4 regions of the Paucibacter hankyongi genome follow, and region 4 is predicted to be linked to each of the others. Evidence: predicted binding sites of a transcription regulator. Region 4 holds the regulator's gene; each other region holds the start of a gene.
What was found. Region 4 encodes sigma-54, which starts transcription at its own class of promoters, with help from an activator protein. Its sites were predicted from a motif close to TGGCANGNAANCTGCTTT; they were not measured.
Positions count from the first base shown of each region.

Region 1: WG899_RS00280 (CmpA/NrtA family ABC transporter substrate-binding protein) is a predicted target of sigma-54. The motif match lies at 1,117-1,134, and genes of this name have one in related genera.
Region 2: WG899_RS05580 (TorF family putative porin) is a predicted target of sigma-54. The motif match lies at 1,011-1,028, and genes of this name have one in related genera.
Region 3: glnA (type I glutamate--ammonia ligase) is a predicted target of sigma-54. The motif match lies at 841-858, and genes of this name have one in related genera.

Region 1 covers NZ_JBBHJX010000001.1:66,931-69,130, reverse strand. The annotation lists gene icmF (fused isobutyryl-CoA mutase/GTPase IcmF) at 1-132, opposite strand, end outside; gene WG899_RS00285 (ANTAR domain-containing response regulator) at 367-993, shown strand; gene WG899_RS00280 (CmpA/NrtA family ABC transporter substrate-binding protein) at 1,276-2,200, shown strand, end outside.
Region 2 covers NZ_JBBHJX010000002.1:467,557-469,756, forward strand. The annotation lists gene WG899_RS05575 (YifB family Mg chelatase-like AAA ATPase) at 1-788, opposite strand, end outside; gene WG899_RS05580 (TorF family putative porin) at 1,097-1,846, shown strand; gene glnK (P-II family nitrogen regulator) at 1,878-2,200, shown strand, end outside.
Region 3 covers NZ_JBBHJX010000004.1:113,383-115,582, reverse strand. The annotation lists gene WG899_RS08770 (competence/damage-inducible protein A) at 1-672, shown strand, start outside; gene glnA (type I glutamate--ammonia ligase) at 940-2,200, shown strand, end outside.
Region 4 covers NZ_JBBHJX010000005.1:15,494-17,693, reverse strand. The annotation lists gene lptB (LPS export ABC transporter ATP-binding protein) at 1-192, shown strand, start outside; gene WG899_RS09735 (RNA polymerase factor sigma-54) at 207-1,727, shown strand; gene WG899_RS09730 (AraC family transcriptional regulator) at 1,739-2,200, shown strand, end outside.

The DNA of each region.
Region 1 (2,200 bases), on a different contig from region 4:
TTGCAGGATGCGACGCATGATGTTGATGGCGGCGTCGTGGCCGTCGAACAGGCTGGCGGCGGTGACGAAGCGCACCTTGTTCGTCGGGCGGTAATTGGCCAGGGCTTTGGATTCGGCGGACAGGTCGGTCATCAAAGGTCTCCAGCGGCAGCCCACGGACGGGGCCGCCTTTTGTAGCAGCAAAACTTCGGCGATTCTAGGGCTTGATTGACGTTTACGTAAACGTCAAATCTATTTGAAATGGGCTGCGGCCAAGGCAAGAGCGTCGGTCTTCGCGTTGGAAAACTGACTCTGACCCCATTTTTGACGGGCAGGAGGCGGTGCGGGCATGATCTTTGCGTGATGGGCACTATCCATTGAGTCATCATGCAAAGCCCAATCCCTTCGTCTTCAAACCCTGAGCCTCAGCCTGGCCTGCGCGTGCTGCTGATTGATGATGGCGCGCACCGGGTGCAGCTGATTCAACAGGAGCTGGCGCGGCAGGGTTGCGATGTGGTGGGCGTCATCGAGCAGGCCACCTTGATCCACGACTGTGTGCTGCGTTTGAAGCCCGATGTGGTGATTGTGGACAGCGAATCGCCGACGCGCGATACGCTGGAAAACCTGGCCGCCTTGTCGGCCCAGCTGCCGCACCCGGTGGTCGTGTTCGCCGAAGATGGCAGCCATGACCCGATGCGGCGGGCCTTGAAGGCCGGCGTCAGCGCCTATGTGGTGGCCGGTTTGCAGCCCGAGCGCTTGGCCTCGGTGCTGCAGGTGGCGATTGCACGATTTGAGCAAGACCTAGCCCTGCGACAGGAGCTGAGCAAGGCGCAGGCGCAGCTGAGCGGCCGCAAACAGATCGAGCGCGCCAAGGGCATCTTGATGAGCGAAATGGGCCTGGACGAAGACGCCGCCTACAAGCGCATGCGGCGCTTGGCCATGGACCGTGGCGTGCCGCTGATCGAGGTGGCGGACCGCATCATTGAGGCGCAGGCCTTGCTTCGTTCGAGCTGAGTGCGTGGGCGCGCTCGCCAAGCCATGCACGGCAACATGCTGCGTCGCACCAAAGTGGCGCAAGTTTCTGGCACTTGGGCCTGCAAAACGTGCATGAGCATGGCAATGAAGGGCAAAAAGACCTGGCACGCTTACTGCTAATAAGACCTTGAGGCCCGCAACGGCGTGGGCCACATCAGTAAATCGTTCGACGGACAACGGCGTCCGACCACAGCTGCAGCTTTCCTTTGTGAAGCGGCAGCCGGTCGAGGCGCCGTTTTTGTTTTCTGACTGGAGATGTTGATGAGCAAGCCCCTGCAATCCAAAGGAGTGTTGATGAGCGCGGAACGTCGCAAATTGCTGGCCGGTGCGGCCGCAGGTCTGGCCGCCAGCCTGCCCGGTGGCGCTTGGGCCGCGGGCTCCGACAAGCCAGAGAAAGAAGAAGTGCGCATCGGCTTCATCCCGCTGACCGACTGCGCCTCGGTGGTGATGGCCTCGGTGCTGGGCTTCGACAAAAAGTACGGCGTCAAGATCGTGCCCACCAAAGAAGCCTCCTGGGCCGGCGTGCGCGACAAGCTGGTCAATGGCGAGCTGGACATGGCGCATTCGCTCTACGGCCTGATCTATGGCGTGCATCTGGGCATAGCCGGGCCGAAAAAAGACATGGCCGTGTTGATGACCCTGAACAACAACGGCCAGGCCATCACCCTGTCCAAGAAGTTGGCCGAAAAGGGTGCGGTGGACGGCGCCTCCTTGGCCAAGCTGATGGCCACGGACAAGCGCGAGTACACCTTTGCGCAAACCTTCCCCACCGGCACCCACGCGATGTGGCTGAACTATTGGATGGCGGCGCATGGCATCAACCCGATCAAAGACGCCAAGGTCATCACCGTGCCGCCGCCACAGATGGTGGCCAATATGCGGGTCGGCAATATGGACGGCTACTGCGTCGGCGAGCCCTGGAACCACCGCGCCATCGTCGATGGCATCGGCGTCACCGCGGTCACCACCCAGGACATCTGGAAGGACCATCCCGAGAAGGTCTTGGCCAGCAGCGGCGAGTTCGTCAAGAAGTACCCCAACACCGCGCGCGCCGTCATCATGGCCGTGCTGGAGGCCGGCCGCTGGATCGACGCCGGCCTGCAGAACAAGCTGAAGATGGCCGACACCATCGCGGAAAAGAGTTATGTGAACACCGGGGTTGATGCGATCAACCAGCGCATTCTGG
Region 2 (2,200 bases), on a different contig from region 4:
GCCGGCTCGAATTGCCCGGCCAAACTCAACAGCGCGGCCGACTCCAGGGCCTCCTCTTCGTTCAGCGGCGGCAGCAAGCCACTCAGCCTTTGCGCCAGCATGGACTTGCCGGTGCCGGGGGGGCCCACGAGCAAGAGACTGTGAGCGCCGGCTGCCGCGATTTCCAACACCCGTTTGGCACCGGCCTGGCCTTTCACATCGCGCAGGTCGGCGGGGCTGGGCGGCTCGCCGCGGGGCAGGGGCCGGGCCGCTTGCAAGGTTTGCTCGCTGCCAGGTGTCAGGGCGGCCACCAAGTCGAGCAGGTGGGGTGCGCGCCAAACTTGTACGCCGTCCACCAAGGCGGCCTCGGCCGCACTGGCCTCGGGCAGGATCAGCGCGCGCCGCGACTGCTCGCGCCGCAGCGCCAAACTCATGGCCAAGGCCCCGCGGATGGGGCGCAACTCGCCGCCGAGTGACAACTCGCCGGCGCACTCGAAGCCGTCGAGCCGGCTGGCATCGATCTGCTCGCTGGCGGCCAGCAGGCCCAGCGCAATCGGCAGGTCAAAACGCCCACCTTCCTTGGGCAACTCGGCCGGGGCCAGATTCACCGTGATTCTTTTATTGTGCGGAAAGCTCAGGCCGCTGTTTTGCAGCGCGGCGCGCACGCGTTCGCGCGACTCTTTGACCTCGGTGTCGGCCAAGCCCACCAGCGTGAAAGAGGGGAGTCCGTTGGCCAGGTGCACCTCAACGCTGACCGGCGCTGCGGCCAATCCGTCCAGGGCTCGGCTGTGAACGATTGCCAGAGACATCTTGTGCGCCGCTTCTTGGCTCCACGCGGCCGCACCGTCGCGGGCCGCACTGTGCCCTGATTGTGCACTTCAAGGGGCTGCAGCGGTGACTGCACAGAAACGGTGCGCAGGCTCGGGTCGCCGAGTCGGTTGGATGGCCCAGTTTGGTGCGGTAACTGCCCGGCAGCCGCTCAAAACCGTCCGCCTTGCCGTGGTGTGGGGCTGAATTCGATTTGAGCGAGTTGGCACGAAAGCTGCTGAGGTAGAGACAAGTCCTTTTGAAACTCTCCTTCCGCCTCCCTCTCCATTCAATAGACAGGAACCTCGTGATGAAGTCGACTCTTGCTGCTTGTTTTGCTCTTGTGACCCTCGCTGCACTGCCCGTCGGGACGGCGCACGCCGAAGAGGCGGCCGCTGCACCTGCCGCGAGCCCTTTGTCCTTCAATATCAGCCTGGTCAATGAGTACCGTTATCGCGGCATCTCGCAGTCCCGCCTGGACCCGGCGCTGCAAGGTGGTGCTGATTACGCGTTCGAGAGCGGCTTCTACATCGGCACCTGGGCTTCGACCATCAAATGGATCAAGGACGCGCCTTACAACGGCGGCGCTTCGGTCGAAATCGACGTCTATGGCGGCTACAAGACGGAGATCGCCAGCGGCCTGACGCTGGACGTCGGTGCGCTGACCTACATCTATCCCAGCAATGATCTGAGCCCTAGCGCCAACACCACCGAGCTCTACACCGCGCTGAGCTTCGGCCCGCTGACGGCCAAGTACTCGCACAGCGTCACCAATCTGTTCGGCACCGCCGACAGCAAGGGCAGCGGCTATCTGGATGTGACGGCCAGTTTCGACGTCGGCGCTGGCTTCACGCTGGTCCCGCATGTCGGCTACCAAAAGGTCAAGAACAACAGCGCCGGCAGCTACACCGATTATTCGCTGACCCTGAACAAGGACTACGCCGGCTTCACCTTTGGCGCCGCCATCGTCGGCACCGACACCAAGGCCTATGTCGGCGGCCCCGGCTTGAAGAATCTGGGCAAAGACGGCTTTGTGGTGTCGGTCAAGAAGACCTTCTAAATCAAGAACCGAGTTACAGGAGATAGATGCAATGAAACTGATCACCGCCATCATCAAACCCTTCAAGCTGGATGAGGTCCGCGAGGCCTTGAGCGCCATCGGTGTGCAGGGCCTGACCGTCACCGAGGTGAAGGGCTTTGGCCGCCAAAAGGGCCACACCGAGCTGTACCGTGGCGCCGAATACGTGGTGGACTTTCTGCCCAAGGTGAAGATCGAAGCGGCCGTCGATGATGCGGTGGTGGAACAGGTCATTGAGGCCATTGAAGCTGCCGCGCGGACCGGCAAGATCGGTGACGGCAAGATCTTTGTGTCGCCGCTCGATCAGGTGGTGCGTATCCGTACCGGTGAAACCGG
Region 3 (2,200 bases), on a different contig from region 4:
CTGGGCGATGACCGTGCGCACATCACGGCGCAACTGCGTCAGGCCTTTGCCAGTGGTGATCTGGTGCTGTGTTGCGGTGGCATTGGCGCCACGCCTGATGACCATACCCGCCAAGCCGCCGCGGCTGCGCTGGGCCGAGAGCTGGCTTTGCATCCGCAGGCCAAGGAATTGATCTGGGAACGCATCCAGCAGATGGCGGCCGAGCAGGGCAAGCAGGTCGAGGCCGAGGACCCCGACACCTTGCGACGGTTCGAGATGGGCGTGTTCCCGCTGGGCGCCGAGATCGTGCCCAATCCCTTCAACAAGATTCCCGGATTCTCGGTCGGTACGGTGTACTTCATGCCCGGCTTCCCGGTGATGGCGCACCCGATGATGGCCTGGATCTTGGATCATCGTCATGCGGATCTGCACCGCGTCCTGGGCGTGCAAGAGCGCTCGATGATTGTGCAGAGCACCATGGAGTCCAGCCTGACGCCCTTGATGGTGGCGGTGGAAGCCGACTTCCCTGGCATCAAGGTCTTCAGCCTGCCCAGTGTGGATCATCCGCAGTGGGGTCGCCACATTGAATTGGGCGTCAAGGGCGAGGCGGGTCAACTCGATGCCGCCTACCTTGCACTGAAAACGGGCGTGATCCAGTTTGGTGCAACAATAAGCACCGAATTGGTGCGGTAGCGCGCGACGCTTTGCACCAAGTCGGGCGAGCTCGTGTTCAAAACTGTGATTTGAGTGCTGTTTTATGCCGCCGTGCAGCGCCATAATTCGCCCGCCTGCTTGGATGAGGGCGGTGCAGCGCAGCTTTGGTGCAGTTTTTGAACAGAGGCCCGAGATCTGGTCTTAAGTTGGCACACAAAGTGCTTGTTCTGGAGTGCGGCGCCTAGAGTTGCAGCGCGTGCCGAATTCATTCGAGTCCCCAAAAGTTTTTCCCGCTAGGAGTTTTTGATGGCCAAGACCGTCGCAGACGTGATCAAGATGGTGAAAGAGAACGAAGTCAAGTTTGTTGACTTCCGTTTCACCGATACCCGTGGCAAAGAGCAGCACGTGACCGTGCCCGTCTCGCACTTCGACGAAGACAAGTTCGTGTCGGGCCACGCTTTTGACGGCTCCTCGATCGCCGGCTGGAAGGGCATCGAAGCCTCGGACATGCTGTTGATGCCCGATCCGAACACCGCCAACATCGACCCCTTCTTTGAAGAGCCGACGCTGATCCTGTCTTGCGACGTGGTCGACCCGGCCGACGGCAAGGCCTATGAGCGCGATCCGCGCTCGCTGGCCAAGCGCGCTGAAGCCTATCTGAAGTCCTCCGGCCTGGGCGACACCGCCTACTTCGGTCCGGAGCCAGAATTCTTCATCTTCGACTCGATCCGCTGGGGCAATGACATGTCCGGCTCCTTCTTCAAGATCGAATCTGAAGAAGCCGCTTGGAACACCGGCAAGGAATACGAGCACGGCAATTCCGGCTATCGCCCGACCGTCAAGGGCGGCTACTTCCCCGTGCCTCCGGTCGACAGCGGCCAAGACATGCGCTCGGAAATGTGCCTGATCTTGGAACAGCTGGGCATCCCGGTTGAAGTGCATCACCATGAAGTGGCCAACGCCGGCCAAATGGAAATCGGCACCCGTTTCAGCTCGCTGGTGCAGCGCGCTGACTGGACCCAGCTGCAAAAGTACGTGGTGCAAAACGTCGCTCATGCCTACGGCAAGACCGCGACCTTCATGCCCAAGCCCATCGTTGGCGACAACGGCTCCGGCATGCACGTGCACCAGTCGGTTTGGAAGGATGGCAAGAACCTGTTCGCCGGCGACGGCTATGCTGGCCTGAGCGATTTCGCCCTGTACTACATCGGCGGCATCATCAAGCACGCCCGCGCGCTGAACGCCATCACCAACCCCGGTACCAACTCGTACAAGCGTCTGGTGCCTGGCTACGAAGCCCCGGTGAAGCTGGCTTACTCGGCCAAGAACCGCTCGGCATCGATCCGCATTCCTTACGTGGCTAACCCCAAGGGTCGCCGTGTTGAGGCACGCTTCCCCGATCCATCGGCCAACCCATACCTGTGCTTCGCAGCGCTGCTGATGGCCGGTCTGGACGGCGTGGAAAACAAGATCCATCCGGGCGAAGCCGCCACCAAGGATCTGTACCACCTGCCGCCGGAAGAAGACGCATTGGTGCCGACCGTCTGCCACAGCCTGGACCAGGCTC
Region 4 (2,200 bases):
ATCATCGGCTTCCTGAAGGCGCGCGGCATCGGGGTGCTGATCACCGACCACAATGTGCGCGAAACGCTGGGCATCTGCGACCGCGCCTACATCATCAGCGAGGGTTCGGTGCTGGCCGAAGGCACACCGGACGAGATTGTCGACAACGCCGACGTGCGCAAGGTCTACCTCGGCGAAAACTTCCGCATGTAGCGGGGCAAAAGACGATGAAGCCCTCACTACAGGTTCGGCTGAGCCAGCATCTTTCATTGACGCCGCAATTGCAGCAGTCAATCCGGCTCTTGCAGTTGTCGACCCTGGAACTGAACCAGGAAGTGGACCAGATGCTGGCGCAGAACCCGCTGCTGGAGACCGAAGAGGACTACAGCGTGGCCGCGCCCGAGTTGGCCGAGATGCGCGGCAGCATCAGTGAAGCCACCGCCGCCGAAGACAGCGGCGCCGACCTAGAAGTAGGCGGCGGCAGCGAAGGCCCGGCCGAGATTCAGGCCGAAGACTTCGGCAGCACCGAGCGCGAAGACTGGGAGAACGGCACCGAGCGTGACGACTTCGACGGCATCCGCGAACAGCCCGCCAATAGCAGCAGCGGCGGCGATGAAGACGGCGAGCGCCAAGACCAGTCCAGCGGCGAGATCAGCTTGCAAGAGCATCTGGTGCAGCAAATGGCCGGCATGAGCTTGTCAGACGCCGATCGCATGGCCCTGCATGTGCTGATCGAATCGCTCAACGAAGACGGTTATCTGGAAGATACGCTGGAAGACATCGCCGCCTCCTTGACCGACGCGGCCGATGACCCGGAAGAGCACGAAGAACTGCTGGCCCAGTTGCGCATCGCGCTGAAGTGGTTGCAGCACATGACGCCCAGCGGTGTCGGTGCCAAGGACCTGGCCGAATGCCTGGAATTGCAGTTGCGCGCCCTGCCGCGCAGCCAAGCGCAGATGATCGCCATCATGATCTGCAAGCGCCATCTGGAACTGCTGGCGCGGCGCGATCACAAAAAACTGATGGCACTGACCGGCGCCGATGAGGCCTTGCTGCGCGAAGCGCAGGCCTTGATCGTCTCGCTGGAGCCCAAGCCGGGCCGGGCTTTTGCACGCGGCATGGCGGCGGCAGTGATTCCGGATGTGATCGTGCGCAAGGTCGGCCGCGAGCTGCGCGTCATCATCAACCCCGAGGTGGCGCCCAAGCTGCGCATCAACGAGATGTACGCCAATGCCCTGCGCCAAACGCGCGGCGGCATCACCAACAGCGCGCTCGGTGGCCAGCTGCAAGAAGCGCGCTGGTTCATCAAGAACATTCAGCAGCGCTTCGACACCATTTTGCGGGTCTCGCAAGCCATTGTGGAGCGGCAAAAAGCCTTCTTCACCCATGGTGCCTTGGCGATGAAGCCACTGGTCCTGCGCGAGATTGCCGATGAGTTGGGCCTGCATGAATCAACCATCTCGCGCGTCACCACCGCCAAGTACATGGACACGCTGTTCGGCACTTTCGAGCTGAAGTATTTCTTTGGCTCGGGCCTGAGCACCGAGGCCGGCGGCGAAGCCTCCAGCACCGCGGTGCGGGCGCTGATCAAGCAGTTCATCGATGCGGAGAACCCGGCCAAACCGCTGTCCGACAGCGCCATCGCCGGCATGCTGGAAGAACAAGGCATCCAGGTCGCGCGCCGCACCGTGGCCAAGTACCGCGAAGGCATGAAGATCGGCACCACCACCATGCGCCGGGTCAGCTGAGCCGCAGCGTCATGGAGCGGGTACGGATTCTTCCCGCCACCCTGGCTGGCCTGTACGCCACCCACACCGTCAGCGCACGCAGTTACCCCAGGCATTGGCATGACGGCTATGGCATCGGCCTGATCGATGCCGGCGCGCAACGCAGCGCCAGCGGCCGCGGTCAGGTTCACGCCACCGCTGGCGATCTGATCACGGTCAACCCCGCCGAGGTGCATGACGGCGAAGCACTCGGCGGCCAAGCACGGCAATGGCGCATGCTTTATCTGGAGCCCGCGCTGATGCAGCAGCTGGCGCAGGATCTGGGCGTGCCCGCGGCGCAGCGGCTGGAGCTGAGCCGGCCGGTCTTGTCAGACCCGCAGCTGGCCCAGCGCTTTGCGCGTGTGTTCGAAGCATTAGCTGCAGCGGAGCATGAACAAAACAGCCTCGTCAGCGAAACCGAGCTGCAAGAGCTGCTGGCAGCGCTCTTGGCCTCT